DNA from 3 places in the Rhizobium sp. P2_G9 genome. Region 1 is predicted to be linked to each of the others. Evidence: riboswitches for the same ligand, from Rfam matches in the RefSeq annotation. Region 1 holds a riboswitch; each other region holds the start of a gene.
What was found. Region 1 has a riboswitch for cobalamin ahead of AC1DYF_RS17465 (aromatic ring-hydroxylating oxygenase subunit alpha). Riboswitches for the same ligand answer to the same signal wherever they lie in the genome.
Positions count from the first base shown of each region.

Region 2: linked by a shared signal. The riboswitch ahead of bluB (5,6-dimethylbenzimidazole synthase) and the one ahead of AC1DYF_RS17465 (aromatic ring-hydroxylating oxygenase subunit alpha) in region 1 are both predicted to bind cobalamin.
Region 3: linked by a shared signal. The riboswitch ahead of cobU (bifunctional adenosylcobinamide kinase/adenosylcobinamide-phosphate guanylyltransferase) and the one ahead of AC1DYF_RS17465 (aromatic ring-hydroxylating oxygenase subunit alpha) in region 1 are both predicted to bind cobalamin.

Region 1 covers NZ_JBFUFK010000019.1:63,701-71,367, reverse strand. The annotation lists gene AC1DYF_RS17485 (DHA2 family efflux MFS transporter permease subunit) at 1-1,116, shown strand, start outside; gene AC1DYF_RS17480 (DUF3299 domain-containing protein) at 1,306-1,851, shown strand; gene AC1DYF_RS17475 (hypothetical protein) at 1,930-2,157, opposite strand; gene AC1DYF_RS17470 (FAD-binding oxidoreductase) at 2,160-3,266, opposite strand; gene AC1DYF_RS17465 (aromatic ring-hydroxylating oxygenase subunit alpha) at 3,280-4,527, opposite strand; cobalamin riboswitch at 4,655-4,858, opposite strand; gene metH (methionine synthase) at 4,929-7,667, opposite strand, start outside.
Region 2 covers NZ_JBFUFK010000037.1:100,902-108,568, reverse strand. The annotation lists gene AC1DYF_RS27265 (AtpZ/AtpI family protein) at 208-561, shown strand; gene AC1DYF_RS27260 (F0F1 ATP synthase subunit A) at 608-1,357, shown strand; gene AC1DYF_RS27255 (F0F1 ATP synthase subunit C) at 1,429-1,653, shown strand; gene AC1DYF_RS27250 (F0F1 ATP synthase subunit B) at 1,730-2,332, shown strand; gene AC1DYF_RS27245 (F0F1 ATP synthase subunit B) at 2,347-2,838, shown strand; gene bluB (5,6-dimethylbenzimidazole synthase) at 2,898-3,626, opposite strand; cobalamin riboswitch at 3,674-3,859, opposite strand; gene AC1DYF_RS27235 (ribonuclease HII) at 3,908-4,555, opposite strand; gene AC1DYF_RS27230 (PA0069 family radical SAM protein) at 4,779-5,939, opposite strand; gene AC1DYF_RS27225 (glycosyltransferase family 2 protein) at 6,064-6,579, shown strand; gene AC1DYF_RS27220 (helix-turn-helix domain-containing transcriptional regulator) at 6,576-6,893, opposite strand; gene AC1DYF_RS27215 (hypothetical protein) at 7,227-7,667, opposite strand, start outside.
Region 3 covers NZ_JBFUFK010000024.1:44,375-52,041, reverse strand. The annotation lists gene cobN (cobaltochelatase subunit CobN) at 1-2,586, opposite strand, end outside; gene cobW (cobalamin biosynthesis protein CobW) at 2,616-3,665, opposite strand; gene cobU (bifunctional adenosylcobinamide kinase/adenosylcobinamide-phosphate guanylyltransferase) at 3,670-4,197, opposite strand; cobalamin riboswitch at 4,300-4,670, opposite strand; gene AC1DYF_RS20225 (glycosyltransferase) at 4,726-7,308, opposite strand; gene AC1DYF_RS20220 (peptidoglycan-binding protein) at 7,596-7,667, opposite strand, start outside.

The DNA.
Region 1 (7,667 bases):
CGGATCGTGCAGGCATCGGGCACGGCAATCATGATGCCGCTCCTGATGACCACGGTCATGCACCTGGTGCCGCCGGAATCGCGCGGCAAGACGATGGGCAATATCTCGATCGTCATCTCCGTGGCGCCCGCGATCGGGCCGACGATTTCGGGCCTGATCCTTAGCACACTCCCTTGGCGCTGGCTCTTCCTGCTGGTCCTGCCGATCGCGCTGGCAGCGCTGGCGCTCGGCGCTTGGAAGATGCGCAATGTCACGGAGCCGAAGACGGCGCCGATCGATCTCGTTTCCATTCCGCTTTCGGCCATCGGCTTCGGCAGCTTCGTCTACGGCCTGAGCGGCCTCGGCGAGGCGGCGATCCATCCGCCGATCATCTCGCCCTGGATCCCGCTCATCGTGGGTGCGTTCGTCATCGCGCTCTTCATCCTGCGGCAGATGCAGCTTCAGAGGCAGGATCGGGCCCTGCTTGATATGCGCACCCTGACGATCAAGGCCTTCACCATCCCGGCGATCATGATGGTCATCCTGATGATGTCGATGTTCGGCGTCTTCATCCTATTGCCGATCTATCTGCAGAATGTGCTCGGCCTGACGACGCTGCAGACCGGCCTGCTGCTGCTGCCGGGCGGCCTGATCATGGGCCTTTGCGCGCCGACGGTCGGCAGCCTGTTCGACAAGCATGGTCCCATGCCGCTGGTCGTGCCCGGCGCCATCCTGTTCAGCCTGTTGATGTGGAGCCTGACATTCATCCAGCCGAACACGTCGTTCTGGCTGCTGCTGGCCGCCCATATCGTGCTCAGCATCGGCCTGGCGCTGATGTTCACGCCGCTGTTCACCGCCAGCCTGGGCGCCCTGCCGCCCAACCTCTATTCGCATGGCAGCGCCATGATCGGCACCACGCAGCAGGTTGCCGGCGCCGCTGGCACCGCGCTCTTCGTCGCCATCATGACGATGACCGCTTCGAGCGTCGGCCATGGCGACGGCGTCACAGCGGCGGCCGCGACCACGGCCGGAATACGCGGGGCGTTCCTTTGCGGCGCGATCATCTCGATCGCGGCGGTCGTCACTGCTTTTTTCATCAAGAAACCGGCGAATGGAGGTCAAGGCGCACCGCACTGAGATTTGCCACGGCTGAAATATCGGTGAGTAGAGAAAACTGACGGCGACAAGGCTGGAGATCGCCTACATGAGGACGGAGCCCGATCAAAAATACCCGATTGTCATTGGCTGGAGGAGCTCTATAGTTCCCCGCGAGGCCTCGAAGGAACAGCGTGCCTTGTGGCCAGATCAGCTTCTCGGAATGCAGACATGCGACTCCGCCTCACCCCTCTGAAGTGTGCAATCGTCACCTTTGGCCTGGTCTACGCGACATCCGCTGTCTGTGCGCAAACGCAGGAAATCCTGTGGAGCGAGTTGCGGCCTGCCAATCAGGGACCGAGCGATCCTTTCTCCGAAGTGGCCAAGCCTGGGCCGGGTGGTGAAACGCTGCCTTGGAACCACGACAGTACGATCATTAAGCTGACCGGCTTTGTCCTGCCGGTCGATAGCGAAGGAGATCTGGTCTACGAATTCCTGCTGGTGCCGGTCGCGGGAGCCTGCAGCCACATGCCCGCCCCGCCGGCGAACCAGATTATCCATGTTTTCCCGAAGACACCGTTCCACATCACGAAATCCTACGAATTCGTCTCGATTACCGGTGCGCTGCAGCCTGGTCTCGACGAGTCGCAGCTGTTCGTCGTCGATGGCGTCAAAGTGGTCGAATACGGCTATTCCATGCGCCAGGCTCAGGTCAGCAAACAGACGGAAAGACGGGATCCAAGCTTGAAGGGGACATCCGCCTGGAGTTTTCTCTGATCGCCGATCACTATCGTTGGCGTGCTCAGAGGTCTTGCTAGGGGCTGCAGCCTTTCATGGTTTTCTCCTCGATGCGTATCAATGGCGCTGCCGCCGGCGCTGGCGTGAGGCAGCAGGTTGGTTGAGGGTGGCTTGGTATAGCAGCGACCGAAGACGCGCGACCTCATCCGACGGTGACGCGGCACTGTCGATGCGGGCGATTTCGATACGCGCTGCATCGGCGACATTGGCGCTGTCAGGCAGCTTGAAGAACCAGGCGAGGAACATGTCCTCGGACGTGTCTGGTATGTTGATGATCTCCCCCACGATCACGCCTCGATCTCAAGAGAGGTCAGCGGCCTGGAGCAGCAGGCGAGGACGAAGCCGCCAGCGACCTCCTGGTCGCTGATGCCGCCATTGTGGCGCATGTCGATCTCGCCGGAACGCTTCAAAACCTTGCAGGTGCCGCAGATGCCGGATTCGCAGGCGGCAGGAATGCGGACGCCTACCAGACGCGCCGTCTCGAGGATGGTCTTGCCCGGCTCGCACACGGCCTCCTCGTTCGAACCAAGGAATTTGACGGTCGTTCCGACCGCCCTGCCCTCGATCGTGACATCCTCGGCCTGCTTGTGGACGGTTTCGGCAATCGACGTCGCACCGAAGCTTTCCTGATGGTAATGCCCCATGTCGAAGCCTTCGGCGCGGATGATCCCGCTCACCGCGTTCATGAACGGCTCCGGCCCGCAGCAGAAGATCTCGCGGCCCATGAAATCCGGCACCAGCATCGACAGTTTATGGCGGTCAAGGCGGCCCATCAGGCCTGCCCATGGCGAGGCGACGGATCGCCCTTCGGGCAAGAAGCCGAGCGACAGGTTCGCCATCCGCTTGGCCAGTAATTCGAGCTCCTCGCGAAAAATGATCTCCTCCGGCCGCCGCGCCGAGTTGAGAAAGACGACATCCGTGCCAGGCGCGCAATCCGACAGCCAGCGCAGCATCGACATCATGGGTGTGATGCCGGAGCCGGCGGAGATGAACAGATATTTCTTCGCCTCGTGGCGCGCCAGCGTGAAATGGCCGCTTGGCCCATAGGCGCGAATGCGGCTGCCGGGCTTCACATTATCGAACATCCACCGCGTGCCGATGCTGTTCGGCTGCGCCTTGATGGTGATGGCGATGGCATAAGGCCGTGATGGCGAGGACGAGATCGTATAGGTGCGATGCAGGTCGCCGCCCTTGGCGCGCAGTTCCACGGTGATGAACTGGCCTGGCACATAGCTGAACCAGCCTCCCCCTTCGACGGCGAAGGTAAAGGTCTTCACATCCGGTGCTTCGTCGACGACGCTGGTGCAGACCAGCATCTGGCGTGCGGAATTCCACGGTTTCGATCGATCGAGCGGCAAAGCCGCTGGTGTGACGCCGGTCACCATCATGTTCATGGTGCCCTCCCGGTCAGGCGACGGAGCGGAGCGCGGGCTTGCCCGTGCCGGCCAGCCGCTCTTGCATGAAGCTCGCATACCAGTCGACGAACTGGATCACACCGCCTTCAWGCATTTCCGAATAGGGACCTGGCTCATAGGCCGGCGAATGGATGCCGCGCGCATTCTCCTCGACGATCTGCCGATCCTGGTCGTTGGTCTCGGTCCAGACATGGATGAGTTCGTCAAGCCGATAATCAATGCCTTCGACCGCGTCCTTGTGCACCAGCCATTTGGTGGTGACCGCAGTCTCGGTGGCGCTGATCGGCAGGACGCGGAAAGTAATGGCATGGTCGCTGAGGATGTGGTTCCAGGTGGTCGGATAGTGGTAGAGCAGCAAAGTGCCGATCCGATCCATATTGACATTGTCCGAAAGCCGCATCTGCACCGCCTTGCGGCCAGAGATCGTGTAGCTGATCGCCTCGCGCAGTAGCGGCATGCGGGTGGTGCGATACTGGCCTTGCTCATCGATGACGAAGGCGCTCGGCAGGCCGGCGGCTTCGCATTTCTCCCAGTGTGCGGCGATTTCCGGATCGTCCTTGGCGCCGTTGACGCCGCTGACAGTCGGCGCTTCCGGGAAGGTCTTGCAGAGCTCCGGGTGATTGCCGGCGCAATGGTAGCACTCCCTGTTGTTCTCCCAGACGAGCTTCCAGTTGCCTTTCTCGATGATCGTGCTCTCGTAGGCGACCTTGGCGTCGCGCAGCCGATGCGGCAGGAAATAGGGCTCCATCATCGCCCGGAACGGTGCGAAATCCATCGGCTGGTCGGCGAGCGAGATGAAGAGATAGCCACCGGCCAGTTCACAGGCGACCGACTTGAGGCCGAAACCGGTCTTGTCGAAATTCTCGCCCATCTGCCGGGCGAAGAGCAGCGATCCGTCGAGATCGTAGGTCCATTGATGATAGGGACAGACAAGCTTCGCCGCCGAACCCTTGTGATCCTGGCAGACACGCGAACCGCGGTGGCGGCAGGAATTGTGGAAAGCCTTGATGTTTCCGTCGTTGTCTCGAAGGATGACGACAGGATAGGCACCGACCTGGACGGTGAAATAATTGCCCGCAGCGGGGATTTCGCAATCGTGACCAATGAAGAGCCAATCCTTGTACCAGATATGCTCCAGGTCCTGCTGGTAATAGTCTGGGTCGATGTAGAATGGCTGAGCGAGGCTGAAGCCGGGTTTGCGGGTCTTCAGCCGGGAAAGCATTTCGGAACGGATATCCATGGTCGGTCCTCGTCGGGTTCAAGGACTGGGCATGGTGGACATAGGGAAACGTGCAGCCGTCGCGTTCTTCGGATTAGGGTTTCCGACGCCACGAGCCATCCGCCTCTTGACCGCCCACCGCGATCAGTCGAGTTAAAATCCCGAGGCTGGTTTCCGGGCTCCAGAACCGTCCTTTCGGACCTTGCGACTCCTTCCCAGGCTGTTGGCCCAGTGGACTCCCGTCGCAATTACGTTCTGCTACCGTTGCGGGGGCAGCGCCGGATTTTAACCGGCTTCCCAATTCTCCGGACGATTCCAAGAACCGTCCGGCACCTCAAGCATCCTCATGAGACCACAGATGATGCGGCATCGCAACGTCATTTGCGACAGCGCGATGGCGTAGCCACAACAATCTGGAGGCTTTATTCCGCTGCTTCTGCCGTCGGTTCCGGAATGTAATTCAGCACCGGCCCGAGCCAGCGCTCGACCTCTGCGACAGCCATGCCCTTGCGCGCCGCATAGTCTTCGACCTGGTCGCGCTCCACCTTGGCGACACCAAAATAATAGCTTTCCGGATGGCTGAGATAGATGCCGGAGACCGATGATCCCGGCCACATCGCATAGCTTTCCGTGAGGCTCACCCCAGCCGTGTTTTCTGCATCCAACAAGCGGAAAAGCGTCGCCTTTTCCGTATGGTCGGGCTGCGCCGGGTAACCCGGCGCGGGGCGAATGCCCTGGTAGGGTTCACCGATCAATTCATCCGGCGCGAACTCTTCATCCATCGCATAGGCCCAGAATTCCTTACGCACGACTTCGTGCATGCGCTCGGCGAAGGCCTCGGCGAAACGATCTGCCAGAGCCTTGACGAGAATCGAAGAATAATCGTCATTGGCCCGCTCGAATCGTTCAGCGATCGCCACTTCCTCAATACCGGCGGTGACGACGAAGCCGCCGACATAGTCCGGCTTGCCGGACGAGAGCGGGGCAACGAAATCCGAGAGCGCCACATTGGCCTTGCCGTCACGTTTGGTCAGCTGCTGGCGCAGCGTGAAGAAGATGTCGAGTTCCTGACTGCGACTTTCATCGGTGAACAGGCGAATGTCATCACCGACCGCGTTGGCGGGCCAGAAGCCGATCACTGCTTTGGGTGCGAACCACTTCTCCTCGATGATCTTCTGCAGCATCGCCTGCGCATCGTCGAACAATTGCCGCGCCGACGCACCCTGCTTCTCGTCCTCGAGGATTTGCGGATAGCGGCCTTTCAACTCCCAGGTCTGGAAGAACGGTGTCCAGTCGATATAGCGGGCGAGTTCGGCGAGGTCCCAGGTGTCGAACACGCGTCGGCCGAGAAATGTGGGCATTGGCGGCTGGTCGTTCGCCCAGTCGATCTTGTGGGCGTTGGCGCGGGCAGCGGCCAGGCTGACACGTTGCTTGGCAGCCTCCGCCCTGGCGTGCTGGTCCGCCACTTTGCGGTATTCGGCGCGGATGGCGTCAACATAGCCCTGCTTCATATCGGCGCTCAGCAGGCTGCCGACAACGCCGACCGCGCGCGAGGCATCGGTGACATAGACCGCCTGGCCCGCCTCGTAGCGCGGATGGATTTTCACCGCCGTGTGGACGCGGCTCGTCGTCGCGCCGCCGATCAGCAGCGGAATGTCAAAACCCTGCCGCTCCATTTCCGAGGCGACATGCACCATCTCATCGAGCGATGGCGTGATCAGGCCGGATAAGCCGATGATATCGACATCCTCCGCCTTTGCCGTTTCGAGGATTTTCGTCGCTGGCACCATGACGCCGAGATCGATGATCTCGTAATTGTTGCAGGCGAGCACGACGCCGACAATGTTCTTGCCGATATCATGGACATCGCCCTTCACCGTGGCCATCAGGATCTTGCCGGCCGCGCGGCGTTCCCCGCCGCCATTGGCGGCCTTCTCGGCTTCCATGTAGGGCAAGAGTACCGCAACCGCCTGCTTCATCACGCGCGCCGACTTCACGACCTGCGGCAGGAACATTTTTCCTGCGCCGAACAGGTCGCCGACGACGTTCATGCCGGCCATCAGCGGCCCCTCGATGACATGCAGCGGGCGTTCCGCCCTCTGCCGTGCCTCCTCGGTGTCCGCTTCAATGAATTCGTTGATGCCGTTGACCAAGGCATGTTCCAGTCGCTTCTCAACCGGCCAGTCACGCCATTTGAGATCCTTTTCCCTGGCCTCCTTGGCGCCCGCGCCTTTGAAACGCTCTGCCATCTCCAGCATGCGCTCGGTGGCGTCGGCGCGGCGATTGAGGACGACATCTTCGCAGGCATCGCGCAATTCGGCATCGATCTGGTCATAGAGGGCAAGCTGGCCCGCATTGACGATGCCCATGTCCATGCCGGCCTGGATGGCGTGATAGAGAAACACCGCGTGCATCGCCTCGCGCACCGGCTCGTTGCCGCGGAAGGAGAACGACAGGTTGGAGACGCCGCCCGAGATGTGCACATGCGGCAATGTCGCGGTGATGTCCCGTGTCGCGTTGATGAAATCGACACCGTAGTTGTTGTGTTCTTCGATGCCCGTGGCGACCGCGAAGATGTTCGGATCGAAGATGATGTCCTCCGGCGGGAAACCGGCCTGTTCAGTCAGCAGTTTGTAAGCGCGGGTACAGATGTCCACCTTGCGGGCATGTGTGTCGGCCTGCCCGACCTCGTCGAAGGCCATGACGACGACCGCGGCGCCATAAGCACGAACGAGCTTGGCGTGATCCAGGAAGGCTTCCTCGCCCTCCTTCATCGAAATCGAATTGACCAGCGGCTTGCCCTGCACGCATTTGAGGCCTGCCTCGATCACCTCCCATTTGGAACTGTCGATCATCACGGGCACACGGGCAATGTCCGGCTCTGCGGCGATGAGGTTGAGGTATTCGACCATCGCCTGTTTCGAATCGATCAGGCCCTCGTCCATATTGACGTCGATCACCTGCGCGCCGTTGGCGACCTGATCGCGGGCGATGTCGAGCGCCGCCGCATAATCGCCCGATGTGATCAGCTTGCGGAACTTGGCGGACCCCGTGACGTTGGTCCGCTCGCCCACGTTGACGAACGGGATGTCCCTGGTCCGCGTAAACGGCTCCAGGCCGGAGAGTTTCATCAGCTTCGGCTGTTCGGGGATGGGCCGTGG
Region 2 (7,667 bases), on a different contig from region 1:
AAAAACGCTTCCTTGCGTTAACGCACTGATTTCACAGCGTAAAAATGCGTGAATTCTAGGCCGTCCTTGCCTTGACTATCCGAAAGCCTGAAACTATGTTGCAGCCGGCTTGGAGGCGGGGGTCTGTCAAGCTTTCCGATCGAGGCCCTACCGGCCTTGCATCTCTGAAATGACTGGGTTAAGGCCTGTTTTTCAGAGGAGTAAGGGATGGAGACGGACCCCAAGGACAGTCTGGAAGAACGCAAGCGGCAGCTCGAAAGCAAGCTGGCGCAGGCGCGACAAGGCGACGATGGCAACGACAAAGCCGCCAATGATGGCCGGACTGGCTATTCGCAGGCGCTGAAGCTGTCATCGGAATTTGTCGCCGCCGTGATCGTCGGTGCGATGATCGGCTATCTTCTCGATCTGGTCCTACCCACCAAGCCGTGGGGGTTGATCGTTTTTCTTCTCCTTGGATTTTGTGCGGGCATCTTGAATGTCCTGAGAACGGCAGGGGTCGTGAATTCCCCTCATCCGGTCGACAGGATTGGCGAGCACCGCGAGAAGAACGGCAAGCGCTGAGCTGCATCCGCAGTTTGGCGAACAGGATAAATGAGAGAGAGCGCACGTGGCGAGCCCTGACAAGGTAGATCCGATCCACCAGTTCCACATCAACACGATCGTGCCGCTGGGCAAGTTCGACTTTACCAATTCGTCGCTGTTCATGGTGATCGTCGTCGTCGTGGGTGTTAGCTTTCTGATGTGGGCATCGTCTGCCAAGGCGGTCATTCCCGGTCGTGCGCAGTCGCTTGCAGAATTGTCCTACGAATTCATCGCCAAAATGCTGAAGGACAGTGCCGGCAGCCAGGGCATGAAGTTCTTTCCGCTGGTCTTTTCGCTGTTCATGTTCGTTCTGTTGTCGAACCTCTTCGGCCTGGTGCCTGGCTTCTACACGGTGACGAGCCAGATCATCGTCACCTTTGCATTGGCGCTTCTCGTCATCCTGACGGTGGTGATTTACGGTATCTGGAAGCATGGTTTCCATTTCTTCGGCTTGTTCGTGCCGTCGGGCGTGCCTGCCGTGCTGATCCCGCTGGTAAGCGCGATTGAGATAATCTCCTTTCTCTCGCGTCCGATCAGCCTTTCCGTCCGTCTTTTCGCCAACATGCTGGCCGGTCACATCACCCTGAAAGTGTTTGCCGGCTTCGTCTTCACGCTCGGTCTGCTCGGTCCGGTCGGCTATGTCGGCGCGATCCTGCCGCTTGCCATGACCGTGGCGCTGACGGCGCTGGAATTCCTGGTCGCCTTCCTGCAGGCCTACGTGTTTGCCGTTCTGACCTGCATGTATCTGAACGACGCCCTGCATCCGGGACACTAATCAAAAGAAACCGGCTGGCGAAGACGCCCGCCACGCAATAGTCGCAACAACTGACACTAAAGGAGTTCAAAATGGACGTGGAAGCAGCAAAGCTAATCGGTGCAGGTATCGCTTGCCTGGGCATGGGTGGTGCAGCTATCGGTCTCGGCAGCATTTTCGGCAACTACCTGGCTGGCGCTCTTCGCAATCCGTCTGCCGCTGATGGCCAGTTCGGCCGCCTGATCTTCGGCTTCGCCGTTACGGAAGCTCTGGGCATCTTCTCGCTCCTCGTCGCGCTGCTCGCCCTCTTCAAGTAATTGGCGCTTAAAGCACCGGGTCACGGGAGCAATCTCGTGACCTGTTTTGATGCCATATCCTTGCCTGGAGGTAGGAATGTTTGTGACGACAGCCTATGCTCTGTCGGCCACGGCCGCCGAAACGGACGCGACCAAGCCCGCCGCCACCGCGACGAACACCGAAAAAGGTGTGCCGCCGAAGGTGGAGCATGAGGCGTTTCCGCCATTCGATCCCAGCCATTTTCCGTCGCAGCTGCTCTGGCTCGCGATCACATTTGGTATTTTCTATTATCTCGTCTCGAAGATGATCTCGCCACGCATCGGCGGCATCATTGCTGCCCGTGAGGGCCGCATCGCCGGTGACCTCGCCGAGGCCAAGCGGATGAAGGACGAGGCCGACGCTGCCGTCGCCAAGTACGAGGCCGAACTTGCCGAGGCTCGCTCCAAGGCGCAGGCGATCGCTCGCGAAGCCGGCGACGAAGCCAAGGGCAAAGCCGACGCAGAGCGCACCAAGCTCGAAAGCGAGCTTTCCAAGAAGATTTCCGAGGCTGAAGCCAGCATCGCCGAGATCAAGAACCGGGCGTTGGGCGAGGTAAACACGGTTGCCGAAGACACGGCTGCCGAGATCGTCGAAGCGCTTGCCGGCATATCCGTAAACAAGGCCGATGCCGCTTCCGCGGTCGCGGCTGCCAAGGGCTGATCGGGAGGTTCGTCATGGATGCAACTTTATGGGCCCAGACCTGGGCACAAGTCGCCCTGGTGATTTTTCTCGGCGTCGTGATCTACCTCAAGGTTCCAGGCATGATCGCCAAGAGCCTCGATGCACGTGCCGCTAAGATCGCCGATGAGCTCGATTCCGCCAAGAGACTGCGTGAAGAAGCCCAGTCGCTTCTGGCGGAATACCAGAAGAAGCGCAAGGAAGCCGAAGCGGAAGCTGCCGAGATCGTCGCTGTCGCCAAGCGTGAGGCCGAAGCGCTGGCCGAAGAGGCCAAGCAGAAGACGGCCGACTATGTCGCCCGCCGCACTGCGCTCTCCGAGCAGAAGATCAAGCAGGCCGAGCACGAAGCGATCACCGCTGTCCGCTCCGCTGCCGTCGACCTGGCCGTCGCCGCCGCTGAAAAGCTGATGGCGAGCAAGCTGGACGAAAATACGTCAAATGGCCTGTTCGACAAGGCCGTCGGCGAAGTCAAGGCGCGCCTCAACTAAGCGCAAGCGGACAACTGCCAGCACATTTTAAAACCCGCCTCGTCACCGAGGCGGGTTTTTCATTTCTTGCGGCATTCGATCTCGCGATAGAATGACAGGACATGCGAGGCCTCTGGCCAGCGCTCCCGGTAGATCAGCTTGTCGAGCGGGATTTTCTCCCGCCAGCCCTTCACCGCCAGTTCCGGTGAGGTATAGAGCTGTTCGACATAGCCGACGCAGAGATAGGCGATGATCTCGACGCTTTCGGGAATGCCGAGATGCGTCTTCAGCCGGTCATGGTCGAAAATGCTGACCCAGCCGACGCCGACGCCTTCCGCACGCGCGGCAAGCCAGAAATTCTGTACGGCGCAGACGGTGCTATAGAGGTCCATGTTGGGGTTATGCGTTCGCCCGAGGACAAAGTCGCCACCGCGCTTACGGTCGCAGGTGATGCAGAGATTGACCGGCGCCTTCAATATGCCTTCGAGCTTCAGCGACATATACCGGCGCTTCTGCTCGCCCTCCAGGCGATCGGAGGCTTCGAGATTGGCATCATGGAAGATGCGATGGACAGCCCGCCGATTCTCTTCGTCGCGGATGACCATGAAGTTCCACGGCTGCATATAGCCCACCGACGGTGCGGCATGGGCCGCTGTCAGCAGGCGATGAAGAACATCGTCCGGCACCGGATCGGGCAGGAATTCATTGCGCACGTCGCGGCGCGAATGAATGGCGCGGTAGACCGCTGCGGTCTCGGATTCGGAAAACGGACCGGCCGCCGCAAGGTGGCGAGAAATGGAGGCGTGCATCGTCAATCCCCGACGGAATGCCTTCTCAGCTGGCGCCGTCCGCGCGCCCGCGTCTATCATGTCCGGCCGGTCTTCTGGCTTGGGATCATCTGGCGCTGCAGCCTTCCCGGTTTCCCAGTGGCATCAGGCAAAAGCCCGGCAGCCCATCCCCCTTACAGCGTTGGGCACGCGCCGGCATCACACCGGCTTCCCGATTCTCCCATATTCTGGGCACCGGACACACTTGTTTAAGCAGAAGCGGTGAGGGGAGGCAAGCGGTACGCCGACCTCGAATGCCGCAATCAATCCTTCCGCAGCGGGCGGAATGTCATCCTGTGGATGGCGCAGGGGCCAAGCTCGACAATGGCATTGCGATGGAACTCTGTCGCGTAGCCGGCATGGAATTCAAAGCCATAACCCGGATAGCGGCGGCCTGCCGCGACCATCATCCGGTCGCGTGTCACCTTGGCAACGATGGACGCCGCGGCAATCGACAGGGACCGTGCATCGCCGGAAACGATCGCCTTGCCGGGGCAGGGCAGGCCGGGCGCTACGTCGCGGCCGTCGATGAGGGCAAAATGCGGACGGCTATGCAGCGAATGCGCCGCACGGCGCATGGCTTCGAGGCTTGCCCGCAGGATATTTATCCTATCGATTTCTGGCGCTGAGACGGACGAGATTGCCACGTCGAGCGCACTGGCAAGAATGAGCTCGTAGAGCGCTTCGCGCCGCTCCGCCGTCAATTGCTTGGAGTCGTTAAGGCCATCAGGGATATTGTCGGGGTCAAGCACCACGGCACTTGCGACCACCGGACCGGCCAAGGGGCCGCGGCCGACTTCATCGATGCCGGCCACCAGCCGGTAGCCGTCGCGCATCAATCCCTGCTCGAACCGGAACGTTGGAGCCGGCTCGATTTCCTCCAGGGGCAGGGAATCGGCGAGAAGTCTCATGCGGGTTCAAATGACACTTCCACCGATTCCCCGCAAGTCCCGGAACGAGGGCGGCGTTCCTAGGACTGGGTGCGCAGGCCGGCGGGACAGGGATTGCCGGCGGCGCGGAATTCAGTGCCTCGGCCTGATGCGGGCAGGGTGCGAGTGAGACACTGAAGTTTTCGCCGATCCGGTACGGCAGGCGGGCCGCCCCGGATCGACCAAGACATGCACAAACAAAGACCTAAAGCAGGCTGAGCTGTACGCCCGCACCGCTCGGCGGCACGAAAAGCTCCGTGTTCAGCGGCATGCTGCGCGTCCTGCGAATGCCGAGCTTCTTGGCTGCCAGCTCGAATCGGCGGCTGATCTGCCAGGCATAGGGGCCTTCGCCCTTCATCCGCTTGCCGAATTCCGCATCGTAATCCTTGCCGCCGCGCATCGAGCGGATCAGGCTCATCACGTGCCGGTAGCGGTCCGGATAATTCCTGAGCAGCCAGTCGCGGAATAGTGGGCTGACTTCGAGCGGCAGGCGCAGCAGCACATAGCTTGCCTCCTTGGCGCCGGCAGCAGCGCCTGAATCGAGGATGCGCTCCAACTCGTGATCGTTCAGCGCAGGGATCATCGGCGCTGCCATCACTGCCGTCGTCACGCCAGCCTCGGTCAGCGCCCGGATTGCCTCCAGCCGCCTCGACGGGGTCGAAGCGCGCGGTTCCATCAGCCGTGCCAGCCGCCGGTCGAGCGTCGTCACCGAAATCCCGACTCGTGCCAGGCCGCGCTCCGCCATTTTGGCGATGATGTCGATATCGCGCATGACTAGCGCCGACTTGGTGACGATCGATACCGGATGATTCGCCGCATTCAGCACTTCGAGGATCTGGCGCATGATCCGCCATTCCTTCTCGATCGGCTGGTAAGGGTCGGTATTGGTGCCGATGGCAATGGCTTTCGGCTTGTAGCCGGGCTTTGAGAGTTCGCGTTCGAGAAGTTTTGCCGCATCCGGCTTGGCAAACAGCTTGCTTTCGAAGTCGAGCCCCGGCGACAGGCCCATATAGGCATGCGTCGGCCGCGCAAAGCAGTAGACACAGCCATGTTCGCAGCCACGATAGGGGTTGATCGAACGGTCGAACGGAATGTCCGGGCTTTCGTTGCGGGTGATGATCGCGCGCGGCTTTTCCACCTGCACTTCGGTCTTGAACGGCTCCAGCGTTTCGATTGTCTGCCAGCCGTCATCGAGCACTTCGCGCTCCTGCGGCTCGAAGCGGCCGGACGGGTTGATGCCGGCGCCACGACCGCGACGGCGGTCAATATCAATGCGCAGACCGCTTTCCTTCAGCAAACCATCGGCAAGCTCTGCCGTGTTGGCAGGCGCGAATGCGGCCTGCCTCGAAAGAGACAGATTGATCATTGGGCAACTCCTGCGAGGCGACTCTCTGCCCCGTCATGATTATTTTCCTATCTTCAAAACGAGAACAATGCAAGAACAAATTTGCCGACTGGCATTTTCAGGGCTGTTGTAATAACGATTGACCATGCTGACTGTTTTGCTGGAATGCCGGGATAACGAGCCGGAATTGGCGCATACGCTGGCGGTGCTGGTGTCGGGCGCGGTGGATGGATTGGTGAGCGACGTGATCGTGCTCGACCATGGTTCACGCGACGGTTCCGCGCGCGTTGCCGACGCCGCGGGCTGCAAATTCTTCGACACCTGGACGCTCGACGAGACGATCCGCAATGCGCGCGGCGATTGGCTGATGCTCTTGGAGCCTGGCGCGCGGCCGCAAAGCGGCTGGATCGAGGAAATCCTCGAATATGCTTCACTCGCGAAGGCGCCGGCACGCTTTTCGCCGTCACGCCGATTCCGCCGGCCGTTCTTCAAACGGTGGCGGCGCAAGGGCGAACTGGAACTCGGCCTGGTACTGCCCAAGCGTCAGGCCAGCGCACTCGTGCAGCCCGGCATGGACCTCAAAGGGCTTGCCAAGGCCTCTGCCGCTAAGACGTTGCGGTCGGAACTGATCCCAGCCTGGGTGCTGCGCGAGCGCCGTTAGGCGGCGGCATCCACGGAGAGTTGGATGCCCTGATAGCGCTGTAGCGTGGCAAGCACCTTGAACAACTGATCTGCACGCGGATTGCCGGCCTTGCCGAACATCCGCATCAGGCCTCTCTCGGAAATGCCTGTTCGTTCCGACAGTTCGCGGAAGCCGATCGTCGCTTCGATATAATCGTGCAGCACGCTTTTTGCCGTCGGCAGGTCGTCGCCGAGCAGCACTTCCACGGCCTCCGAAAGCAGCGCGAAGCGGAAGGCATGGTCCGATTGCAGGCGGGCTCTGATATTCTTTTTGAAGTCTTTTGGGAGAGCCATCTTCGGCATCCTGATCACTATTTGAGTACACTCGGATATATAGGGGCGAGTTCGTCGCAATCACGGCGACGCGATCAAATAAATTCTCATTTTCGTGAAATATGATGAATGCCGGGCCAGGCGTGGCCAATGAGCCACACCGCCGAGGCGGAAATGGCATTTCGTTATCAAATGGTTAACGGGCTTCGGCATTTCTCGGAAGGCGGCCAATTCCTCGGCATATCCTGATCCGGATCGCGACATGCCCGCCGATGAAGGTTCCCCTCCGGCAAGGCATGTCATCTCATTGTGCGTCTGCCTTTTGGTCTGTCACCGAATGACGGAAGATCTGGCTCAGAACGAGAAGTCGCTGACATTGAGGTCGCCGACCAGGGTATGCTGGAGGGTCAGCGTATCGGTACCCATGTGGATCACCAGATCGCCATTGGACGCGCTCACGTGGTTGTTGACCAGGTCGTTGAAGTCACTGATGGCATTTTGACCTGTCAGGTCGATATGGTCTGTTCCAGCCTTGAAGTCTGTAATTGTGTCTTGACCGTCATGCGTCGCGAAAACGAAGACGTCCTTGCCCGATCCGCCTACCAGGAGATCGTTGCCTTGGCCGCCATCAAGGGTGTCGCTGCCGGCCATGCCCATCAACGTGTTGTCGCCGTGATTGCCGGTGAGCGCATTGGCGCTCTTTGTGCCTGTTCCGTCAATACTGGCATTGCCGAGCAGGATCAGATTTTCGACATTGGCCGTCAGCGTGTAAGTCACCGTCGATTTGACCGTGTC
Region 3 (7,667 bases), on a different contig from region 1:
GTCGAGAGGGTCGAATGCGGAAATACCCCCCTCTGTCCTGCCGGACATCTCCCCCTCAAGGGGGGAGATTGACTCGCGGCTTCCGGATTGCCCCAAATTCTCACTGGTAACTGCAAGCACGACCTCAGCTTGAGGCAGAGGCGGCACCCCATCCAATCTCCCCCCTTGAGTGGGAGATGTCCGGCAGGACAGAGGGGGGGCACCGCACGGCACTCCCTCGAATAAATCCTTTGCGATCGCCCGCTGCAAACTCTGCCCACCGCCCTCTCCCGACCCACGCGGCACTCGCGCGAGCGCCACCGTGAGGTCCGTCAGCAACCGCCCGTCCGGCGACACGCCGAACACATGCAATCCATCTCGGATCTGCATTTCCTTGAGATCGCAGAGCCAGGCATCGAGCTTCTGCAGCGCCGAATCCTCGTCCAGCCCGTCGATGCCGGCGTCATGACGCAGCCCGGTGTCGCCGGCGAGATCGAGGATCTGCTTCTTGAGCAGCCGCAGGCGCCGCGGATCGGCGCCCTGCGCCTGGTAATATTCGTCGACCAGCGCTTCCAGGTCTTTGAGATAACCGTAGCTTTCCGCCCTTGTCAGCGGTGGCGTCAGGTGGTCGATGATCACGGCCGAGGAACGGCGCTTGGCCTGCGTGCCCTCGCCCGGATCGTTGACAATGAACGGATAGAGATGCGGCAGCGGGCCGAAGACGGCTTCCGGATAGCAATTTGCGGAGAGCGCCATGGCCTTGCCCGGCAGCCATTCCATATTGCCATGCTTGCCCATATGGATCACCGCATCGGCGCCGAAGGCCTCGCGGATGAAGGCATAGAAGGCAAAGTAGCCATGCGGCGGCACCAAGTCCGGCGAATGATAGGTGTCCTTCGGATTGAGGTGATAGCCGCGCGCCGGCTGGATGCCGACGAGCACCTGGCCGAAACGCGAAAGCGGCAGGGCAAATGCACCGTCGAGAAAGAATGGATCGGCCTCCGGCGCACCCCAGCGCGCCACGACATCATCCTGAATCTGAACGGGAAGGCTTGCGAAGAACGCTTTGTAATGACTCAAGGAAAGCGCCTGACGGATCACCCGGCCATCCGTCGCCGCATTGGTCGGACCATCCATGAGATGGCGGATCAATGCGTCGCCATCCTCAGGCAGCTCGCCGGTCACATAGCCGGCGTCGCGCATCGCTCTCAGCGCTTCCACGGAACCCGCCGGCGTGTCGAGCCCCACACCGTTGCCGAGCCGGCCGTCACGATTCGGATAGTTGGCCATGATCAGCGCGACGCGCTTGTCGGCATTGTCGATATGCCTGAGCCGCGCCCAGCGGGCCGCGAGTTCGGCGACGAATTCGATCCGGTCCGGTTCCGGCACCGGAGAGACAATGTTGACCTCAGCGCGCTCGTCATAGGTTGCGGCGCGCTTGAAAGAGACCGCACGGGTGAGCACGCGCCCATCGACTTCGGGCAGGGCCACGTTCATTGCGAGGTCGCGCGCCGAAAGCCCCATCGAGGAATTTTCCCAGCTTTCGCGAGAGGAGCCGGAGAAGATCACCTGCAGCACCTGGGCGCCGGTTTCGTCGAGCACAGTGCCGGTCTTCTCCGCGCCGGGAGAGACGACCGCGAAACTCGTGGCGTTGAGGACGACGTCCGGGGAGAGGTCGACGAACAGGGTGCGGATGAAGTCTGCAGAAAACGGCTCCTTGAGGCTGGAGACGAAAATCGGCAGGACACCAAGGCCTCGGGCGGTCAAGGCATCGACCAAGGCCGCAACGGGTTCCGTCTGGCCGCTTTGGACGAGGGCGCGGTAGAAGGTTATGACGGCGAGTGGCACGCGTTTGTCTTGGGCACAAGTGTACCCCCCCTCTGTCCTGCCGGACATCTCCCCCTCAAGGGGGGAGATTGGCTGGACGCCTGCTCCCTGCCATAGTCCAGACGTCGAGATTGGAGCGGGAGTCCGCCACAGGTCGATCTCCCCCCTTGAGGGGGAGATGTCCGGCAGGACAGAGGGGGGTAACGCCGAGGCATGCCATTCATCGAAACCAATGACACCCCGACCCGGCCACCAGATACCCGCCCTCGCCAGCGCCTGCGCGCTCTCCGGCCTCTCGCCCGCCGAAATCAGCATCTCGGCATAGCGAACAAACCGCCCGATATTCTCCGCTCCACCCTCGACCAGATACGCCCACAGCGCCTCACAATCCGTCCTCGCCGCTGTCGACCATGGCTCGAGCCCGGCATCCCGCCGATCATCGCCAGGCAACACCGCCAAAGCAAAACCGTGCGCCTGCGCGCCGGCCTTCAAAGCTTCGATGAGATAAGAGAAATAGCTGACGCCGCCCAGCGCCCGGAGAACCACCAACTTCGCATGCCGCGCCGTCTTGTCGACCCACATATCGATCGACATCGGATGCTTGAGGCTCGCCAGATTGACCAACCGCCATGCAGCCGCGCCCTTGTTGGCCGACGCTGCGACGCTGGCGATCTCGGTATCGGCGGCGGACAGGAAGACGATATCGCCCGGCGACTGGCCGAGATCAAAGGCCTCGTCGCTGTCTGATATCGAACCTTTCTGGGCGAGAAGAAGATGCATTCGCTAAAACCTATTCAATCCAACGCCATTCACCCCAGCGCTTTGATCTCCCGCATGATCGCTTCATCATCCATCTCGTCATGCAAACCGATCACCACCAGCCGTGTGCCGCGCGTCTCCCCCGGCGTCCAGGCGCGGTCGAAATAGCTGTCGATGCGCGAACCGACAGCCTGGATCACCAGCCGCATCGGCTTGCCCTTGACCTCGGCAAAGCCCTTGAGGCGCAGGATGTCGTGACGGTCGATGATCGGCTTCAGCTTTTCGATGAAGGCGGCCGGTTCGTCGACAGCGCCAAGTTCGACGACGAAACTTTCGAATTCGTCGTGGTCATGCGCATGGCCGTCGCCCTCATGCTCCAGTTCGTGATGCGATTTGCGGTTGGAAATATCGTTCTCGGTGCCGATGCCCAGGCCCAGCAGGACCGAAGCCGGAATATCGCCGTGGCGGGATTCGATCATGCGCGGCTTGCGGGCGGTAGCGCCGGTGACGGTGTCACGTACCGACTTCAACGACGCCTCGTCAAGCAGGTCGGCTTTGTTGAGCACGATCAGATCGGCGGCGGTCAATTGGTCTTCGAACAGTTCCTCGATCGGGCTTTCGTGGTCGAGGCCCTGATCGTTGACGCGCTGGGCGTCGAGCGCGTCATGGTCGTCGGCGAAACGGCCGGCGGCGACGGCGGCGCTATCGACCACGGTCACCACGCCATCGACGGTCACCGCCGTCTTGATGCCGGGCCAGTTGAAGGCGGCGACCAAAGGCTGCGGGAGAGCAAGACCCGATGTCTCGATGACGATATGGTCCGGCCGGTCCTTGCGTTCGAGCAACTTTTCCATGGTCGGAATGAAGTCGTCGGCCACGGTGCAGCAGATGCAGCCATTGTTGAGCTCGATAATGTCGTCTTCGGTGCAGGCCTCCGCGCCGCAGCCCTTGAGCACGTCGCCATCGACGCCGAGATCGCCGAATTCGTTGATGATCAACGCGATCTTGCGGCCGCCGGCATTCATCAGCATGTTGCGGATCATCGTCGTCTTGCCGGCGCCGAGAAAGCCGGTGATCACCGTGGCGGGTATCTTCTGCATGGTCTTATCCCTTCATCTTCAGCGGCAATCCGGCCGCCACGAAATAGACGTCGCGGGCTTTCGCCGCGATCGATTGGTGCAGCCGGCCGGCATGGTCGCGGAAATCGCGCGCCATGCGATTTTCCGGCACGATGCCAAGCCCGACCTCGTTGGAGACCAGGATCAGCGTGGCTTTCGCTTGCCCCAGATGGTCGGCGAGCGCGGCAAATTCCGGCGCCAGCGCACGCTCCTCCATCATCAGATTGGTGAGCCAGAGCGTAAGGCAGTCGACGAGGACGACATTTCCCGGATGATCGACGGACCGAAGCGTTGCGACAAGGTCTACAGGCACTTCATGCGTCGTCCAGGCGTCGCCGCGCTGCACCTTATGATGTGCGATGCGGTCCGCCATTTCGGCGTCCCAGGCCCGACCAGTGGCGACATAATGGCGCGCAAGCCCGCTCTCGGCGGCCAGCCGCTCTGCAAAAGACGATTTGCCGGAGCGCGCACCGCCCAGGACGAATACGCTGGCAGGAGAAGAAAGAGCGGCCATCACGCGAAAACCGCGAGGCTATTTATACAGCCGCAAAGGCTGCGAACAGGATCGGGCGCCATCACAACCTCCGTGCTGCTGGCCAATAAAAACCGGGCGAGAATGCCCCTTGCTTGTCTGGCAGGTCTCCTGGCTCGCGGTTGCCACGTGGATTTCTCACACGCTATCGACATCCCCTCGCCTTCCCGGAATTTGGGCGCTGCGCAGACCGACGATTCGTAGAAGAAGAGGCGTCCAGTCCGTGTTGCCGTAGCGTCATTCCAGTGGCTTTGAAGCGACCTCTGCCCCATTTCGCGCCTGCGGCACCATGCCGTTTATCCGCGATATCGACGTCGATCACTCCTGGGGATGCCTCGCCGCTCTACAGTCGCGGGGTCGGCCGGGATGACAATGCCCTGATTGGGTCCATTCGTCCCGTTCCCTTTTGATCCCTGGGGCAAAGCCTTTCGGGAACCAAACATCGTCAAGAACTAGGGATTCCGTTGCGACAAGTCAATCGCATCTGCGACATTGTCGGCGGCGGTTTGGTTATGCAGCACCCATCTTGCGGCTCGCCCGGCGGGCTTCATAGAGCGACTTGTATCGGGCATATTCCTCGGCGCGCAGGATATGCCCCGGTCCCCAGGGCTTGGCAGTGCCGGCAAAATGCAGGATGCCGTCATTGCCAGTCGGTTCCTGCGCCGGTACGGCGTTCCAGATCGGATCGAATTCGGCGCGATTGGACCGTGCATACATGTTGAGCGCGTCCTGATCGTTCATGGCGAAATTCTCGACCAGCGGCACGGTCAGGCGCGAGGATTGGTCGTCACGCATCTGCGCCAGGTTCATCAGCGTCACACCGGCGTTGAAAGCCCGGAAATCGAGTCGTCCACAGGCATGCAGATGGCGGCGCAATTGCCAGGCCTTGGCGCTCTTCATCCGGTAAGTGGCGCGCTGCAAGAGGTCGTGACCCGTCCGCCAGGACAAGGGAATGCTGCTCTTGCCTGCCAGAGGCGCATCGCCAAGGTCCATGTCGTAGAGCTTGGCCAGATCGCCCTGGATGACGATATCGACGTCGAGATAGATGATCTTATCGACGTGCCCGAGCAAATCCGGCAGCAGCAAACGGTCGATCGTCGATGCGGTCGTGTGCTTGAGCAGGTTCAGATCGTCGGTATAGTTCACCTTGTCGAAATCGTAGATGGTGAACTGCGCTTCCGGGAAATCAGCGGCCAGATCCTCGAAATAGCTGCGCGCAATACCGCGGGCCAGGACGTGGAAAATGGCCGGCCGCGAGAGATTGCGGACCGCCGACTCAATCGTCACCGGCAGCATGTCGCAAAGATTGGCGTCGAGCGCGAAGGCGCCAATGACAGGATTGCTCCCCTCTGCAACCGGGTTGAGCGTATAGGCATCGGCGCGCAGCGCAGTGACGATAGCTCCGATGTCGAAGGACGGCTCCGGCCAAGCCGGAAAATCCGCGCAATAGGCGTCAGCTGCGGCAAGGTCTGCTTCGCAGATATTGCGCCATTTTTCGTAAACGCGCTCCTCGCTGGCGCCGTTGAAGATCAGCCGCAGGATCAGTTCGATCTTCTCGGCAATATTGCTGCGCATGCGTTCGAAGCGCGGCTTGCCGAGCCGCATCAGGCCTTCGAAGCGCACATCGCCCTTGTTCTTCGGCTTGAAGGTGACATCGAGGCCAATCGAGGTGCAGGGAAGATAGCAATGCAGCCGCGACGTCGCGATCTTCGAATAGCGCCGATAGCCGTTGAGCAGCTTGGTCGCAGCGTCGAGCGCATCGACGAGCTTCATTTCGCGCACACCGTCTTCGGCCTGCGTATAGGGCACGGCGTTGAGACTGGCAAATTCGTCGTCCTTGGTAGAATAATCGACGAGCGCGATCGTATCCTCGCCGGCATGCGGGACGTCATCGGTGAAAATCTGGCCGATCGTGGTGGTGACGCAGCCGGAGAAGAAAGCCTGCACGCCCTTTTCGCGCAACAGATAGACTGTCGTCCAGTCGCGACAACCGATCGGCTGGTATTTCCTCAGATAGTCGATCGCCTTGTCCGACAGCATCTCGCGATTGTTGACGTGGAAGGAGATAAAGATCGGTCGGATGTTATCATGGAACGGAAAATCGAACATCGTCTCGAAGACGGGATGCATGTACCAGCCATAGGCAAACATCCACGTCTTCTCGGGAATCGAATCCCAGGAGGAGAAGTCGCGATTGACTGCGATGGGACGGATCTTCGCCGTCCGTTTCACCAAACGGCCTTCAGGGGCGATCCGCGTCTTCAGTTCTTCCAGCTTGCGGCCGAGTTCGCTGTCGTCATAGCGTACGGACTGGAAGCGCGCGAGATTGGACAGGAAGGCGAGCGTCTGGACATAGTCGCCGATATTGGTCGTCGCATGGTGACGATCGATCATCTTGTAGTCGATGATGCCGAGATTGATCGTCTCGGCCTCGGAAGCCGGCGTGGCGGGATGATCGCGCTCGGGATTGCTTGCGAGATAGTCGCGCGCCCATTCGAGGTCGATGCGTTCCTCCTCCGTCAGTCCCCCGAAAGCGGGATCGATTTTGGCGATCCGTTCGATCAGCGTCGCCAGCAGATCATAGTTCTTCAGCGCCCCGGCGCGCTGGGCGATCAGCCAAAGGTCGGCTTGCTTTAGAGCCTTTGGCTCCGCATCGAGCATCGCGGTGAGCCTAGCCTGCGCGGCCTCCGGCTCTTTCTCCAGCCACAGGCCGAAAAACGCACCCGATACGACCTGCATGGCATGGTCGCGGCCGGCCTTGTTGAAAAGATGCCAGGCGAAATCACTATATTCGGTGCCGAGTGCGACGAGAGCCATGCCGAGATGCCCAAGCACCTCCGTCTCCGGCGAGGCCAGCAGGTTCTGAGAAAATGCCGAGGCAAGCCGCCGCTGGCGCGTCTCAAGAAGCTCGCGAATGAACGGGATGGCGTGCGAGGCAAGATCGGGAGCCTTAAGCAGGCTTTCGGCACGTTGCTCAGAGGCGAGCCGCTGCTCCTCGCGGGTCGTCGTCGCTAGGCCTTCGAGACCTTCGGCAGGCGAACCCTGCGATTTCTCGAAATACTTGGAAACGACGTCCTCGACACTATCCTGCACGACCATTCGCCTTCAAACAAGCGCCGTCCGGCAACGGCTATTCCATCGGCAGCGGCGCCTGCGGGCTCCATCCTGCCGAGCATTTGACTGACTTGAGCGATCCTGCGATCGGACATGCCATGTCTCGCCGACGCCGCGCTTATCGTCAAAAAGTGGGCAATAGGCAAGCCGCTTTGTCCATGAAGGACTGCAGACGTGGCGGGGAAACATTCAATCCTGTGCCGATACCAATAGCAAAACGGGCCGTCGAAACGGCCCGTCGCGAGACTTGCGAACGCGGCTTTGACTCAGCAGAAGCGTCGCCTGCGGCAGATGACCACCTTGTTACGCTTGAACTTGTGGCGTCCGATCACCACCGC